Regions from separate parts of the Streptomyces sp. NPDC017529 genome, predicted to be linked through region 2. Evidence: riboswitches for the same ligand, from Rfam matches in the RefSeq annotation. Region 2 holds a riboswitch; the other holds the start of a gene.
What was found. Region 2 has a riboswitch for S-adenosylmethionine ahead of ACH4K4_RS18730 (aminotransferase class V-fold PLP-dependent enzyme). Riboswitches for the same ligand answer to the same signal wherever they lie in the genome.
Positions count from the first base shown of each region.

Region 1: it holds a riboswitch for S-adenosylmethionine, as region 2 does, so the genes downstream of both, thrC (threonine synthase) here and ACH4K4_RS18730 (aminotransferase class V-fold PLP-dependent enzyme) in region 2, are expected to answer to the same signal.

Region 1 is NZ_JBIRJY010000025.1:35,737-39,131, reverse strand. Features, by position in the region: gene ACH4K4_RS34595 (trehalose-6-phosphate synthase) at 1-365, opposite strand, end outside; gene ACH4K4_RS34590 (glucosyl-3-phosphoglycerate synthase) at 453-1,400, opposite strand; SAM riboswitch class I at 1,564-1,721, shown strand; gene thrC (threonine synthase) at 1,739-3,028, shown strand; gene ACH4K4_RS34580 (MoaD/ThiS family protein) at 3,146-3,395, shown strand, end outside.
Region 2 is NZ_JBIRJY010000006.1:399,918-403,312, reverse strand. Features, by position in the region: gene ACH4K4_RS18740 (cytochrome bc complex cytochrome b subunit) at 1-221, shown strand, start outside; gene trpD (anthranilate phosphoribosyltransferase) at 368-1,432, shown strand; SAM riboswitch class IV at 1,515-1,632, shown strand; gene ACH4K4_RS18730 (aminotransferase class V-fold PLP-dependent enzyme) at 1,804-3,207, shown strand; gene ACH4K4_RS18725 (Lrp/AsnC ligand binding domain-containing protein) at 3,284-3,395, opposite strand, start outside.

The DNA of each region.
Region 1 (3,395 bases), on a different contig from region 2:
TCGAAGGCGGGCTCCAGCGGCGTTTGGTAGAGCATGTGGTGGACGAACCAGAGCACCGAGTTCGCGATGCCGTTGTAGGCGTCGCCGAAGACGTCGGCGGGAATGTCCAGCATCCGTACGTGCTGGCCGCCCGTGTCGGCGGTGTCCAGGTGACCGCCGCTGCGCCGGGCCGCCTTCCGGTCGCCGTCGCCCAGGGCGGCGCACACCCACACCGCGCCGGCGCCGGACCCGATGGCGGACAGGCCCGAGACCAGCCCGCCGCCGCCCCGTTTGGCGGTCAGCGCGCCGTCCTCCCCCAGGGAGTAGGAGACCGGGCCGCGGTTGGACGCGACGAGAACCTGGGCACCAGAACGCTCGGAGACCATGTTGCGAGACTAGCCCGCCACCGATCCGCTCAAACGTGCCAAGGCCGGGCGGAACGCCGCGCATGCCGTGGCGCCCCAAGGCTCCTCTCAGGCCGCGCGGCGCTCCGCGTACTCCGGTATCTCCGCCATCGGCGGGCGCTCCTCGGTGTCCACGTCCCAGGTGCGCGGCACGAAACCGGCCTCGCCGCGCTCGAACTGGGTCAGCCGCGGGCGCACCAGGTGGCCCCTGGCCAGCCGCAGCTGCGCGGTGCGGTAGATCGCCGCCGCCATCCTGCCGAGCGCCTGGCCGCTCTGGTGGCGGTGCTTGCGTACGCCGACGTCGACCTGGGCCAGCGCGTCCAGCCCGGCCGTGTGCAGCGCGTCCACCAGCAGGCCCAGCTCCACGCCGTAGCCCACGGGGAACGGCAGCCGCTCCAGCAGCGACCGGCGGGCCGCGTACTCCCCGCCCAGCGGCTGCACGAACCCGGCGAGCTGCGGCCAGTGCAGGTTCAGCAGCGGCCGGGCGACCAGCTCGGTGACCCGGCCGCCCTGCCCGGCCGCCTCGCCCAGCGGACGGTCGTACATGCCCTTGACGAACTGCACGCCCGGGTCGGTCAGCAGCGGACCGACGATGCCGGAGACGAAACCGGCGTCGAACTCGCGCAGGTCCGCGTCGACGAAGCAGACGATGTCGCCGCCGGTGGCCAGCAGGGAACGCCACAGCACCTCGCCCTTGCCGGGCAGCGCGGGCAGCCTCGGCAGCACCTCGTCCCGGTGGACGACCCGCGCCCCGGCCTCGGCCGCAACCTTGGCCGTGCCGTCCGTGGACCCGGAGTCCAGCACCACCAGCTCGTCGACCAGCGGCACCGACGGCGTCATCAGCCCGGCACGGATCGCCTCGACGATCGCGCCGACCGTCGCCTCCTCGTCGAGCGCCGGCAGCACGACGGAGACCGTCTGCCCCGTCTCGCGCTTGGCGGCCAGCAGCCGGTCGAGCGGGCGGTCCGCGGCCGACCAGGACCGGCTGGCCAGCCAGCGCTCCACCTCTTGCAGCACCTGCGCGTCTCCTTAGTTCCCGGACCAGCGATGTGATCCATCTCGCGGTGCGGACGGCTGTCTCAACCGCCCATGCCTTCAGCTACAGTCTTGAACAACGCGATCGTCCCGGACATGCCGGGGTCGCCGCGACAAACGCCTGGGCCACGGCCCAGCGCCATACCGCTCATCCAGAGGGGCAGAGGGATACGGCCCGTTGAAGCCCCGGCAACCCTCCAGCCGGTCTCCGTCGCCGCGCGTCACGCGCGGCCCGCGAGGCTCCCGGCTAGGGAAGGTGCCAATTCCGTCTCGTGGCGAGATGCGCCACGAGGAAGATGAGGAGAAAGGGCCTCGCCTCCATGGCTGTGCAATCCGTTGAGAGCACCACTTCCGCCACCGTTTCCCTGGGCCCGGCCGTCGCGCTGTCCTGCCGCGAGTGCGGCGAGCGCTTCGGCCTCGGACCGATCTTCGCGTGCGCCGTCTGCTTCGGGCCGCTGGAAGTGGCGTACGACCTGCCGACGGGCGACCCCGAGGGCCTGCGCAAGCGCATCGAGGCCGGCCCCAACAGCATCTGGCGGTACGCGCCGCTGCTGCCCGTGCCGGCCGACGTCGCGGACAAGCCCAACCTGAACCCCGGCCTGACCAAGCTGGTCAAGGCCGACAACCTGGCCCGGGAGCTGGGCGTCACCGGCGGCCTGTACGTCAAGGACGACTCCGGCAACCCGACGCACTCCTTCAAGGACCGGGTCGTCGCCATCGCCGTCGAGGCCGCCCGCGCCTTCGGCTTCACCACGCTGTCCTGCTCCTCCACCGGCAACCTCGCGGGCGCGGTCGGCGCCGCGGCGGCCCGCGCCGGCTTCCGCTCCTGCGTGTTCATCCCGCACGACCTGGAGGCGGGCAAGGTCGTCATGGCCGCGGTGTACGGCGGCGAGCTGGTCGGCATCGAGGGCAACTACGACGACGTCAACCGCTTCTGCTCGGAGCTGATCGGCGACCCGCTCGGCGAGGGCTGGGGCTTCGTCAACGTGAACCTGCGCCCGTACTACGGCGAGGGTTCCAAGACCCTCGCCTACGAGATCTGCGAGCAGCTCGGCTGGCGGCTGCCGGACCAGATCGTCGTCCCGATCGCCTCCGGCTCCCAGCTCACGAAGATCGACAAGGGGCTGAAGGAGCTGATCGCGCTCGGCCTGGTCGAGGACAAGCCGTACAAGATCTTCGGCGCCCAGGCCGAGGGCTGTTCGCCGGTCTCCACGGCCTTCAAGGCGGGCCACGACGTCGTACGGCCGCAGAAGCCGGACACCATCGCCAAGTCGCTGGCCATCGGCAACCCGGCCGACGGGCCGTACGTGCTCGACATCGCCCGCCGCACCGGCGGCGCCGTCGAGGACGTCAACGACGCGCAGGTGGTCGACGCGATCAAGCTGCTGGCCCGTACGGAGGGCATCTTCGCCGAGACCGCCGGCGGGGTGACCGTGGGCGTCACGAAGAAGCTGATCGAGGACGGCCTGCTCGACCCGGCGCTGACCACCGTCGTGCTGAACACCGGCGACGGGCTCAAGACGCTGGACGCCGTCGCGCCGACGACCGGGCCCACGGCCACGATCCGGCCGAGCCTGGACGCGTTCCGCGCCGCCGGTCTGGCCGGCTGACCTCCCCGTACGCGCCGGTACACAACGTCACGCGAGGCGGGCTCCCGCACGCGCGCCCGGGCGCCGGTGCGCCCGTACCCGCCTCTTCGCATCCTCCGAGCCGGAAGGCAGAGCACCATGAGCGTCAACGTCCGTATCCCGACCATCCTGCGCACCTACACCGGCGGGCGGGCCGAGGTCGCCGCCGAAGGGACGACCCTCTCCGAGGTCATCGCGGACCTGGAGAAGAACCACAGCGGCATCGCGGCCCGCGTCCTGGACGACACCGGCAAGCTGCGCCGCTTCGTGAACGTCTACGTCAACGACGACGATGTGCGGTTCGAGCAGGGCCTGGCGACGCCGACGCCGGACGGCGCGGGCGTCTCGA
Region 2 (3,395 bases):
CGCTCAACCAGGAGCAGCTGCACACGCTCACCCAGCACGAGCAGCCCAAGCCGTTCGAGATCGGCCCGGAGGTCGACGAGAACGGTGTCGAGCGGAAGGTCAAGCGGACGACCAAGCTCCGCGCCAAGCTCTCCAAGGGCTACTACGGCGAGGACAACGTCATCCCGAAGCCGACCCCGGAGGAGTACAAGGAGATCACCAGCGGCCACGGCCACCACTGATCCCCGCCGTGTGACGCACGGCAGTACCACCGCGTAAGCACGCCACCCAGAGGGCCCCTTCCAGACACTGGACGGGGCCCTCCGGCATGCCGGGCCGCCGGATAGGGTTTCGGCACCAGCAGGAGACGAATCCAGGAGTGTGGACCATGAACGTTGCGACCCCGAACGGCGGCGACAGCGTGGCGGCCCGCACCTGGCCGGGCGTGCTGGAAGCCCTCCTCCAGGGCCGCGACCTGGGCGCCGACGACACCGCGTGGGCGATGGACCGCATCATGCGCGGCCAGGCCACCGACGCGCAGATCGCCGGGTTCGCGGTGGCGCTGCGGGCGAAGGGCGAGACCGTCGCGGAGATCTCCGGCCTGGTACGGGCGATGTACGCGCACGCCAACCTCATCGAGGTGCCGGGCCCGAGCGTGGACATCGTCGGCACCGGCGGCGACGGCGCCAAGACCGTCAACATCTCCACGATGTCCTCGGTCGTGGTGGCCGGCACCGGCGCGAAGGTCGTCAAGCACGGCAACCGCGCCGCCTCGTCGGCCAGCGGCGCGTCCGACGTGTTGGAGAAGCTGGGCGTGAACCTGGACCTGACCCCGCGCCGGGTCGTCGAGGTCGCCGAGGAGGCCGGGATCACCTTCTGCTTCGCGGTCAAGTTCCACCCCTCGCTGCGGCACGTGGCGCCCGCGCGCCGCGAACTGGGCATCCGTACGACGTTCAACGTGCTGGGCCCGCTGACCAACCCGGCGAAGGTGCGGGCCCAGGCCACCGGCGTGGCCGACGCGCGGATGGCGCCCATCCTGGCCGGGGTGCTGGCCGAGCGCGGCTCCTCCGCCCTGGTCTTCCGCGGCGACGACGGCCTGGACGAACTGACGACCACCGCCACGTCCAAGGTCTGGGTCGTACGGGACGGCGGCGTACGCGAGGAGACCTTCGACCCGCGGGACGTGGGCATCGACCTGGTGCCCGTGGAGGCGCTGCGCGGCGCCGACGCCTCGTACAACGCGGACGTGGCGCGCCGCCTGCTGGGCGGCGAGACGGGCCCCGTCCGGGACGCGGTCCTGCTGAACTCCGCGGCGGCGCTGGTCGCCCTGGAGCCGACGGACGCGCCCCTGACCGACCAGATCGCGGCGGGCATCGCCGAGGCCGCCGAGTCCGTCGACTCCGGCGCGGCCCGCCGGGCGCTGGAGCGGTGGGTGGCGGCCAGCAACGCCTGACGGCGGTGGTGTGACGCAGGGCCCGGTCCGGGATGCGGACCGGGCCTTGCGCGTGTCTGATCGTGTGGCATGATGCTGCGCAGGTCACGAGTGACAGCGACTACGGCCCCGGCCCGCTGTCCGGCAACCCTCCGTCCGTGGCGGGGTGCCCCGGGTGATGACCAGGCCGCAGGCAGCGAGGTCTGCGGCAAGCGCGGATCCCTCGTGCCAGGGATCCTGGTCCTTGAGGGAGCTCTCCCGTGAATCAGCGAATGCGTTAGGGCCGCAGGCCCCTTTTCCCGCACCCTTTTTCCTTTTCCGCTGCCGGCGGCCCGCGCCTTTTCGTGTGTGCGCCCCGCAGTGAGTTCGCCATGCCTTTACGGGAGTTCGCCATGCCTGTTTCCGCTGCCACCACCACCGATGTCGCCGCCACCACCGATGCCGCCGTCTGCGCCCCGCTGCCCGTGCTGGGCCGGGACGTGCTGGTCCCGCTCGTCACGGGCGGCGAGGTCGAGTACGCCGCGCTGGACATCGCCGCCAGCGCCCCGGCGCTCCAGCGCGTCTGGGACGACGTGGCCGCGTACGCCCCGTACTACGGCAGCGTGCACCGCGGCGCCGGCTACCTCTCGCAGCTGTCCACCGACCTGTTCGAGAACAGCCGGGCGGAGGTCGCCGGTTTCCTCGGCTGTCGGGAGGGGGACCAGGTCGTCTTCACCCGCTCCACCACCGACTCGCTGAACCTGCTGGCCGCCGTGCTGCCCGCGCACACCCGGGTGTTCGTCTTCGAGACCGAGCACCACGCCTCGCTGCTGCCCTGGGAGCAGCGCGCGGACACCGAGGTGACGTACCTCGACGCTCCCCGCACCCCGCAGCAGGCGGTGGACACGCTGGAGCGGGCGCTGGCCGAGCGCGAGCCGTACAGCAACGCCCTGGTCTGCGTGACCGGTGCGTCCAACGTGACGGGTGAGCTGTGGCCCGTACGGGAGCTGGCCGCCGCGGCGCACGCACACGGCGCGCGGATCGTGCTCGACGCCGCCCAGCTCGCCCCGCACCACCCGGTCGACATCGCGGAACTGGACGTCGACTGGGTGGCCTTCTCCGGCCACAAGCTGTACGCGCCGTTCGGGGCGGGCGTGCTCGCCGGGCGCGCCGACTGGCTCCAGGCCGCGGAGCCCTACCTCGCGGGCGGCGGCGCCAGCCGTACGGTCGCGCGCCGTGCCGACGGCGGGGTGGACGTCGACTGGCACACCACCGCGGCCCGCCACGAGGCAGGGTCGCCCAACGTCATCGGCGTCTACGCCATCGCCGCCGCCTGCAAGGCGCTCACCGAGGCGGGCTTCGAGAGCCTGGTCGCCCGGGAACAGCAGCTGGTCGAGCGGGTACGGGCGGGCCTCGCGGAGGTGCCCGAGGTGACCGTGCTGTCGCTGTTCGGGGACGACGCGCCGCGCGTGGGCGTGCTGTCCTTCGTCGTCCGGGGCTGGAACAGCTCGCACTTCGCGGCGGCGCTCTCGGCGGAGTACGGCATCGGCGTGCGCGACGGGCTGTTCTGCGCGCACCCCCTCGTACGGACCCTGCTGGGCGCCGAGTCCCAGGCCCCGGGCGAATGCGGCGCGCCTGAAGGGGCACCGGGGGAGCAGTCGCTGAACGCCATCCGGGTGAGCTTCGGCGCCGGCACGCCCGACGAGCACGTGGACCGCTTCGTACGGGCCGTCAAGGAGCTGGTCACGGACGGCGCGCGGTGGAGCTACCGCACCGAGGACGGCCGCTGCGTGCCGGACACCGCGGCCGCCGGGTAGCCCGTGGACCGCCCCGCCGCGGCGCTCCGCTGTCCGGGCGCCGCGGCGCGGGTGCCGTACGCGGAGGCGGCCCGGGTCAGGCGTCCAGGCCGATCGCGAAGGCCGCTTCCAGGTCGTGCTGGGAGTACGTACGGAACGCGATGTGCGTCTCGGTGGAGGACACGCCCGGCACCTTGCTGATCCGGCCG